3 linked regions of the Dongshaea marina genome follow. The protein of the gene in region 1 interacts with the protein of each later gene in a pairwise test. Links are inferred from orthologs where the notes say so. Each region holds a gene or a part of one and is shown on either strand. Other genes may lie near its edges.

What was found. Proteins that work in one complex are often made in the same cells at the same time.
Region 2: the proteins of rho (region 1) and yhbY interact in binary tests that used the Escherichia coli proteins (3 or more experiments, as listed by UniProt). The link is inferred for Dongshaea marina from one-to-one orthologs.
Region 3: the proteins of rho (region 1) and hfq interact in binary tests that used the Escherichia coli proteins (3 or more experiments, as listed by UniProt). The link is inferred for Dongshaea marina from one-to-one orthologs.

The regions. Positions count from the first base shown.
Region 1 is NZ_CP028897.1:4,810,889-4,813,876, forward strand. What follows is about bases 9-2,967. They hold rho (transcription termination factor Rho), read left to right. Parts: upstream 9-834; coding sequence 835-2,100; downstream 2,101-2,967. Other genes in these bases: rhlB (ATP-dependent RNA helicase RhlB), read right to left, coding at 9-190; trxA (thioredoxin TrxA), read left to right, coding at 305-631; ubiK (ubiquinone biosynthesis accessory factor UbiK), read left to right, coding at 2,148-2,408. Outside these bases: more of rhlB, read right to left, coding at 1-8. UniProt on the Escherichia coli protein: Facilitates transcription termination by a mechanism that involves Rho binding to the nascent RNA, activation of Rho's RNA-dependent ATPase activity, and release of the mRNA from the DNA template.
Region 2 is NZ_CP028897.1:1,395,545-1,398,314, reverse strand. What follows is about bases 1-2,741. They hold yhbY (ribosome assembly RNA-binding protein YhbY), read left to right. Parts: upstream 1-1,093; coding sequence 1,094-1,390; downstream 1,391-2,741. Other genes in these bases: DB847_RS06875 (hypothetical protein), read left to right, coding at 2,248-2,741; greA (transcription elongation factor GreA), read right to left, coding at 1,442-1,918; rlmE (23S rRNA (uridine(2552)-2'-O)-methyltransferase RlmE), read right to left, coding at 373-1,002; ftsH (ATP-dependent zinc metalloprotease FtsH), read right to left, coding at 1-320. Outside these bases: more of DB847_RS06875, read left to right, coding at 2,742-2,770.
Region 3 is NZ_CP028897.1:4,194,700-4,197,449, reverse strand. The notes cover bases 1-2,721. They hold hfq (RNA chaperone Hfq), read left to right. Parts: upstream 1-1,070; coding sequence 1,071-1,373; downstream 1,374-2,721. Other genes in these bases: hflX (ribosome rescue GTPase HflX), read left to right, coding at 1,449-2,721; miaA (tRNA (adenosine(37)-N6)-dimethylallyltransferase MiaA), read left to right, coding at 95-991; mutL (DNA mismatch repair endonuclease MutL), read left to right, coding at 1-69. Outside these bases: more of hflX, read left to right, coding at 2,722-2,738. UniProt on the Escherichia coli protein: RNA chaperone that binds small regulatory RNA (sRNAs) and mRNAs to facilitate mRNA translational regulation in response to envelope stress, environmental stress and changes in metabolite concentrations.

The DNA of each region.
Region 1 (2,988 bases):
AAAATGCGATCGTTTTACCAGTGCCTGTCTGGGCTTGGCCTGCGATATCCTTTCCCTCGACCAGCAATGGGAGTGTCATCGCCTGAATTGGCGTGCAATTATGAAACCCCTTTGCCTCCAGAGCCGTTACAATCTCTGGCTCGAGGCCCATTTGGTCGAATTTTTCTTCGGTTAGATGTGTCTTTTTCATGGTCAAAGCATATCAGGTTAAGCTTGCAATAAGAAACAGGATCATTTGAAATATGGCCATTATTGTCTTTGCTGAGCAACTTCGGCAAGGAAGGCTTACGAATTGGAGTTAATGATGAGTGACAAGATTGTCCATCTATCAGACAGCAGCTTTGAGGCTGACGTGATCAAGGCAGATTGCCCCATCTTGGTTGACTTCTGGGCCGAATGGTGTGGTCCATGCAAGATGATCGCACCGATCTTGGACGAGATCGCTGAAGAGTATGATGGCAAGTTGAAGATCGGTAAATTGAACATCGACGAGAACCCGGAAACCCCGCCTAAGTTCGGGATCCGCGGAATTCCAACACTGTTGCTGTTCAAAAACGGGGAAATTGCCGACACCAAGGTTGGTGCATTAACGAAATCACAGCTGTCCGAGTTCCTGGACAAGAATCTGTAAGTGAAAATCGGGTCCGAAGCACATTTTTCAGTAGAGTGACTTCGGGCTTTGCATCTTTTGTAGACGGACTCGCGGTTTAGTGATAGCCTTCCGGCTGTACAGAGTTCGAACCGAATGTGCCTATCATCCAAGCGGCACCCGGATATCGGTACCATTCCAACTAATCCTTAAGAATTCCAGAAGAACTTTAAGAACCCACCACTATGAACCTCACACAACTTAAGAACACTCCAGTGTCAGAGCTGATCAAGCTCGGCGAAACCATGGGACTGGAGAATCTGGCTCGGGCACGCAAACAGGACATCATCTTTTCCATCCTCAAGGCTCATGCCAAAAGTGGTGAAGACATCTTTGGTAACGGCGTTCTCGAAATTCTGCAAGACGGCTTCGGCTTTCTGCGTAGTGCCGATAGCTCCTACCTGGCCGGTCCGGATGACATCTATGTCTCTCCGAGCCAGATCCGTCGCTTCAACCTGCGCACCGGTGACACCATTGCCGGCAAAATTCGTCCGCCGAAAGAGGGCGAGCGCTACTTCGCACTGCTGAAGATCAGCGAAGTTAACTACGACAAACCGGAAAACTCCCGTAACAAGATCCTGTTTGAAAACCTCACTCCGCTGCACGCCAATGATCGCCTGCGGATGGAGCGTGGTAACGGCAGCACTGAAGATATCACCGCCCGGGTCCTGGATCTCTCCTCACCGATCGGTAAGGGACAACGTGGCCTGATCGTCGCACCGCCTAAGGCCGGTAAGACCATGTTGCTGCAGAACATTGCCCAGAGCATCGCCTATAACCATCCTGACTGTGAACTGATGGTTCTGCTGATCGACGAGCGTCCGGAAGAAGTCACCGAGATGCAACGTCTGGTTAAGGGTGAAGTGGTTGCCTCGACCTTTGATGAGCCGGCATCCCGTCACGTCCAGGTTGCTGAGATGGTGATCGAAAAGGCCAAGCGCCTGGTCGAGCACAAGAAAGATGTAGTGATCCTGCTGGACTCCATCACCCGCCTGGCGCGCGCCTACAACACGGTTGTACCTTCTTCAGGTAAGGTCCTGACCGGTGGTGTGGATGCCAACGCCCTGCACCGTCCCAAGCGCTTCTTCGGTGCAGCACGTAACGTTGAAGAGGGCGGCAGCCTGACCATCATTGCGACCGCTCTGATAGATACCGGCTCCAAGATGGATGAAGTGATCTACGAAGAGTTCAAGGGCACGGGTAATATGGAGCTGCACCTGTCGCGCAAGATCGCCGAGAAACGCGTTTATCCTGCGATCGATATCACTCGCTCCGGTACTCGCCGTGAAGAGCTGCTCACCACTCCGGACGAGCTGCAGAAGATGTGGATCCTGCGTAAGATTGTTCACCCCATGGGTGAAATCGACGCAATGGAGTTCCTCATCGACAAGCTGGCGATGACCAAGACCAATGACGAGTTCTTCGTGGCGATGAAGCGTCAGCAGAAGTAACATCTCTACCGGGAGAGAGCTTACTCTCTCCCCTTGATAAAGGCCAAGTGATGAATCCAAAGAAGCTGGAAGATATCGCAAAGCAGATCCATGAATCCCTGCCTCCCGGCATTAAGAACGTGGGAGAAGAGGTCGAGAAAAAGATCAAGGGGATCCTCCAGGCTCAACTGGGGAAACTGGATCTGGTCACCCGGGATGAGTTTGAAGTTCAGACCCGGGTTCTGCTGCGCACCCGAGAAAAGCTGATCGAGATGGAAAGCCGAATCGAGCAGCTGGAGCAAAAGCTGGAACAACAAGAGCGCGATTAAGCGCTTTTTTGTTCCTTCTATCCCTCGCCCCTAATAAAATCTCTTATAGAAGCACAGCAAGCATGCCAGCGCGGTTGCTGTTGTGGATTCCCAATAGCCACATGCTCCGGCTCCACCTGAAGCCCGCCTATAAACTCCCGTGCCACAGCTCGAGGATTGTTACTAGCAAGCGCATGTCGCACAGTACGTTGTGCTTCCCAACCACCAGGTTCCTGGCTCGCACTCATGATTGAATCCACTGCGCAAGCAGCCTGCAGAGGCAAACGGTGATTGCGAACTAAAGCCGCGAGCTCTGGTTGAATCCTTCCACATATATCCCTTATCTTAATACCATCAAGACTTAATTGAATAGCATGATGTGTAACTTTACTAACGGCGGCATGCTGGTCCGCTTCAGCTTTCGTTTGAAACGTCATTATCTCTGCGTGAGCGCGAGCTAGCTGATTGACTGGGCAAACCTGGCGACCCTCAATATTTACACCTGTATTAGACCTTGGCTCTGGATATTCAAGGCCATGGGCTGCAACATGAGTAGGTGAATTAGATTGGCTAACAAAACTCATATTTCCCTCCAAGTATT
Region 2 (2,770 bases), 3.4 Mb from region 1 along the record:
ATGAAGATCGATGTCAGCAGGCTTGGCTCAGCTGGCGGCACACCAACGACACGAACATTATTGTTCAACAGATCATCCAGCAACTGTGGATCGTGCATTGGCACTGTCGTGGTAAAGCGATCACCGCTTTTCTTCAAACCGTTTATCGACTGGCCATTGATATGAACTTCCTGGATCTGGTTCTTGTTCACATCATGAATGAAAGTCGAGTAATCTAGCTGTTGTCCCGATGTCTTCCCTGGGCTAAAACTCTGAAAGATCGACATCAATACAACGGCGATTACCAACCACAAAATTAGGTTTTTCGCCATGTCGTTCAAATTCGTAGACCTCGCTGGATACAATTAATTGAGTTAAACGTGGATTAGGGTACTACAGTTTAAAACCGCTAGCCACAATGTAGACTTCACGAGAACGAGCCCGCGAGGATTCAGGTTTGCGGATCCGCACCGAACTGAAGAGTTCGCGAACCTGTTTGAGGTAGGCATCAAAGCCATCCCCCTGAAACACTTTGACGATAAAACTGCCCTTGGTCGCCAGAACATCCCGGCACATTTCAAGAGCTAATTCAACGAGATACATGGATTTTGGCTGATCGACTCCGGGATTACCACTCATATTCGGGGCCATATCCGAAAGGATCACATCGACCTTATCACCACCAACCCGCTCAAGCAGGGCATTGAGAACAGATTCTTCACGAAAATCTCCCTGAAGAAAATCCACCCCCACGATGGGATCCATAGGAAGGATATCGCAAGCGATCACTTTCCCCTGGCCACCGATCTGTTCTGCGGCATAAAAGGACCAGCCTCCCGGAGCGGCTCCAAGGTCGACCACCGTCATCCCGGGCTTTATCAGGGTGTCTTTTTGCTGGATCTCATCGAGCTTAAATGCAGCCCGTGAGCGAAGCCCCTGCTTTTGTGCCTGGCGCACAAAGGGGTCATCGAAATGTTCTTTCAACCAACGCTTAGAGCTGGCTGACTGTTTTTTCTTTCCCATTGAGGTTAATAAATCCCAAGGATTAGTGTAATAAAGGGCAGATGGGGGTAGAATGTTCTCTTTTCAACCCACAATTTCAAGAAAGTTGATGATTTCTCTGACTACAAAACAGAAACAGCACCTCAAGGGGCTTGCGCATCACCTCAAGCCGGTAGTGTTACTGGGTCAACACGGACTGACCGAAGGCGTTATTGCCGAGATCGAGTTAGCACTCACTCACCATGAGCTGATCAAGGTGAAGGTTGCTACCGAAGATCGTGAAACCAAAAAGCTGGTCATCGAAGCGATCCTGCGTGAAACTAACGCATCCAAGGTGCAGGTCATCGGCCACACTCTGGTGATGTATCGTCCCAGCGACGAGCAAAAGATCAAGCTTCCCAAGGCTTAAAACCAAATAAGGCCGGATCTCAATCCGGCCTTATTGCATCTTCTGCTGCAGTTAGATGTAATCTACCTCAACCACTTCGTATTCGACTTCACCTGCAGGTGTCATCACCACAGCCACATCATCGACCTCTTTGCCAACCAAGGCACGCGCAATTGGCGAGTTCACCGAGATCCGGTTCTGCTTGATATCGGATTCATCATCTCCGACGATCTGATAGGTCAGCTCCTGATCTGTGTCGGTCTTATACACCTTCACTGTCGTCCCAAAGACGACGCGGCCATGATTGGGAAGCTTGGTGACATCAATCACCTGAGCACAAGAGAGCTTCGCCTCGATCTCCTGGATCCGCCCCTCACAGAAGCCCTGCTGTTCACGGGCGGCGTGATATTCGGCATTCTCCTTCAGATCACCGTGCTCACGAGCTTCAGCAATCGCCTGGATAATCTCTGGACGCCTGACCGATTTCAGGTGTTCCAGCTCCTCTCGTAGCTTCTCTGCACCACGAACTGTCATCGGAATTCTGTTCATTTCAACACATCCACATACTTTTAATGCTGACAATAAAAGCGCAACCCCCTTTGTATCACTCAAAAGGGGGTTGTCACTTGATAGGGTAATTTTAATATGAAATGACAAATTGATCACCTTTAATCCATCAGCCAGTTCATATTTCTACCTCAAAGGGCCTGCTGAGATACTCCTGAATCAGCAATACCTCAGCGTTACGAGTAACCATCCAGGACCAGTTGAACATAAGAGAGCCGTCACCCAAAATATGCTCAGTTGCTCCCACACCAAATAGCCAGTATATTCCCACCTTTAGCTCAAAAAGCCGCTCTAAGACACTAGCTCGACTTATGAATCATTTTATCTATTATCCGGGTCTCGAAGTTCGCGACGATCTCTGGCTCAAGTTTGCCCTCCTCTACCTGGACAAACTGAGTTTTACCTCACGTACCACTGAGCCCCTGTCCCTCAGTCAGAGAGTCGAGTCTCTCACCCAAAATACCGATCTCCTGGGAGAGCTTCCCGAACCCGAGCAGTTCAATAGATACAGTCAGCCATTGATCCAGCAGCTCAGCTCTCTGCTGAGCCCTCAGTTTCGTCGTCACAAGGTATTTGGCAACCCTGAACTCATCGCTCGCTGGCAACAAGCTGACAATCATGACTATCTGTGGCCCTCGCAACCCGGGCTGGAACCTCTGCAACAGTTCTGCATTGAGAAAGGGTTTGCTTCCATTCATCCCGAGGGGATCCTGCTTCCCAAACGCCTGGCCAACTTATTGTCGATGCGTCTTGCCCATGAATGGTCTCTTGAGTCGGGCCACTGCCTAATTACTGATCATGATTACCTGGACCGGCTGCTCCACCTCTCGGAGT
Region 3 (2,750 bases), 620 kb from region 1 along the record:
CATCAGGATCCGAGCCTGGCTAAACCTGTATCTATGCAATCTTTTATTGAGGAGTTTGAGGGTGAGTGATCCCTTACCACCGGCGATTTTTTTGATGGGGCCGACCGCTTCTGGAAAAACAGCCCTGGCGATTGAGCTATGTCAGCATCTTCCCTGTGACATCATCAGCGTCGATTCGGCGCTTATCTACAAAGGGATGGATATCGGCAGCGCCAAGCCAGATGCCGAGGAGCTTGCCCGGGCGCCTCATCGCTTGCTGGACCTTTTAGATCCCTGTGAGAGCTATTCGGCTGCGCAGTTTCGTGAAGATGCCTTAAGAGAGATGGCTGAAATAACCGCCAGGGGGCGGATCCCGCTGCTGGTGGGCGGTACCATGCTCTACTTCAAGGCGTTACTGGAGGGATTATCACCGCTGCCTTCTTCGGTGCCCGAGATCCGCGAGCAGATAGAGAAAGAGGCTGCCGAGCTGGGCTGGGAGAAGATGCATCAGCTGCTTGCAAAGGTGGATCCTGAGTCGGCAGCAAGAATTCACCCCAATGATCCCCAGCGGCTCTCCCGGGCCCTTGAGGTATATAGGATCAGTGGTAGCAGCATGACAGAGCTCACCCAGGTCAAGGGAGAGCCTTTGCCTTATAAGGTCTTTCAGTTTGCGATCGCCCCAGAGGAGCGTAGTGAGCTTCATCAGTTGATTGCTAAACGTTTTCAGCTGATGCTTGAGGCGGGCTTTGAGCAGGAGGTGCGAGCCTTGTATCAGCGCGGCGATCTCCATGTGGATCTCCCCTCGATCCGCTGTGTGGGTTACCGGCAGATGTGGGACTATCTTGCCGGTAAGCTTAGCTATGATGAGATGATAGAGCGAGGGATCATCGCGACCCGCCAACTGGCCAAGCGCCAGATCACCTGGCTCAGAGGGTGGCAGGATGTTTTCTGGCTGCGCAGCGGCGATCTTACAAATATTGAGCAAATTTGCTCGGTTGTAGGTGAGAAATAATCCTGTCAATATATAATAGTCAGGCAGTAGTGTTATTTTTTTATTTTTTTTACAACTACAAATTATAAGGAAACGATAGATGGCTAAGGGGCAATCATTACAAGACCCATTTTTGAATGCACTAAGGCGCGAGCGCATTCCTGTTTCGATCTATCTGGTTAATGGCATCAAGCTGCAGGGACAGATTGAATCTTTTGACCAGTTCGTGATCCTGCTCAAAAACACGGTGAGTCAGATGGTTTACAAGCACGCGATCTCTACCGTTGTACCTGCTCGTGCCGTGCACCATCATCAACAGCAGCAATCTTCCGCTGGGAATCACGGCAATAGCAGTAGTAACAGCAACTATCCATCACAGGACGAGGGCTCTTCCGAGCTTTAATCGTTCCTGCCTGTACCGGGTGGATCAGCCTTGATTCCGCCCGGCTTTTCTGTGTTTTTCTGAGGAGTTATTGGCTTGTTTGACCGTTATGAGGTTGGTGAGCAGGCGATCCTGGTCCATGTTTATTTTGCCGATGAGAGCGAAAGCGAAGATCTGGATGAGCTTAAGCTGCTGGCTGACTCTGCGGGTGTCGAAACTCTGGCTGTAGTGACCAGCAGTCGCAAGAGTGTTCAACCCAAATATTTTGTAGGTTCCGGTAAAGCCGAGGAGATCGCGCAAGAGGTTCGGGCCCAGGGGGCCAACCTGGTGATCGTCAACCATGCCCTGACTCCGGCTCAGGAGCGCAACTTAGAGCAGCTCCTGCAGTGCCGGGTTCTGGATAGAACCGGCCTGATTCTGGATATCTTTGCTCAGCGGGCCCGCACCCATGAGGGTAAGCTGCAGGTGGAGCTGGCCCAGCTCCGGCATATTGCCTCGCGGCTGGTTCGCGGCTGGACTCACCTTGAGAGACAGAAGGGGGGAATCGGCCTGCGCGGGCCTGGAGAGACCCAGCTTGAGACCGACCGGCGTCTTATTCGTGAGCGGATCCGTTATATCCTTAAGCGTCTGGAGAAGGTTGAGAAGCGAAGGGCCCAGGGGCGGCGCTCCCGGCAGCGTAACGAGGTTCCGACCGCTTCTATGGTGGGCTATACCAATGCTGGTAAGTCGACTCTGTTTAACCGTCTCACCCAATCCGATGTCTACGCAGCCGATCAGCTGTTCGCGACTCTGGATCCGACCTTGCGGCGCATCGAGGTCAAGGATGTTGGGGAAGTGGTGATGGCAGATACGGTAGGTTTCATCCGCCATCTGCCCCACGAGCTGGTAGCGGCGTTCCGTGCGACCTTGCTGGAGACCCGGGAGGCGGATCTGCTGCTGCATGTCATCGATTGTGCCGATGACAACATGCAGGAGAACATGGATGAGGTCACCGCGGTGCTGGATATCCTGGGCGCCGATGAGATCCCCGCGCTGCTGGTCTACAACAAGATCGATTGCCTGGATGGTTTCCTGCCGAGAATCGAGCGCGATGAACAGGGCCATGCATCCCGGGTTTGGTTATCGGCCAAAACGGGAGAGGGGTGCGATCTCCTGCTGCAGGCTCTGAGCGAGCGGCTGGCGGAGACCATGGTCAATGAATCCCTGTCGATTCCGCCTGCGGCGGCCCGATTACGCGGGCTCCTCTATCAATATAACTGTATCGAATCCGAGCGATTTGATGATGAGGGAAACAGCTTGCTGGATATTCGTTTGGCGCGAACAGACTGGATGCGGCTCTTAAAGCTGGAAGGTGAGCATTTACAACGCTTTATCGTGCCCAAATAGCCTGATAAAGTA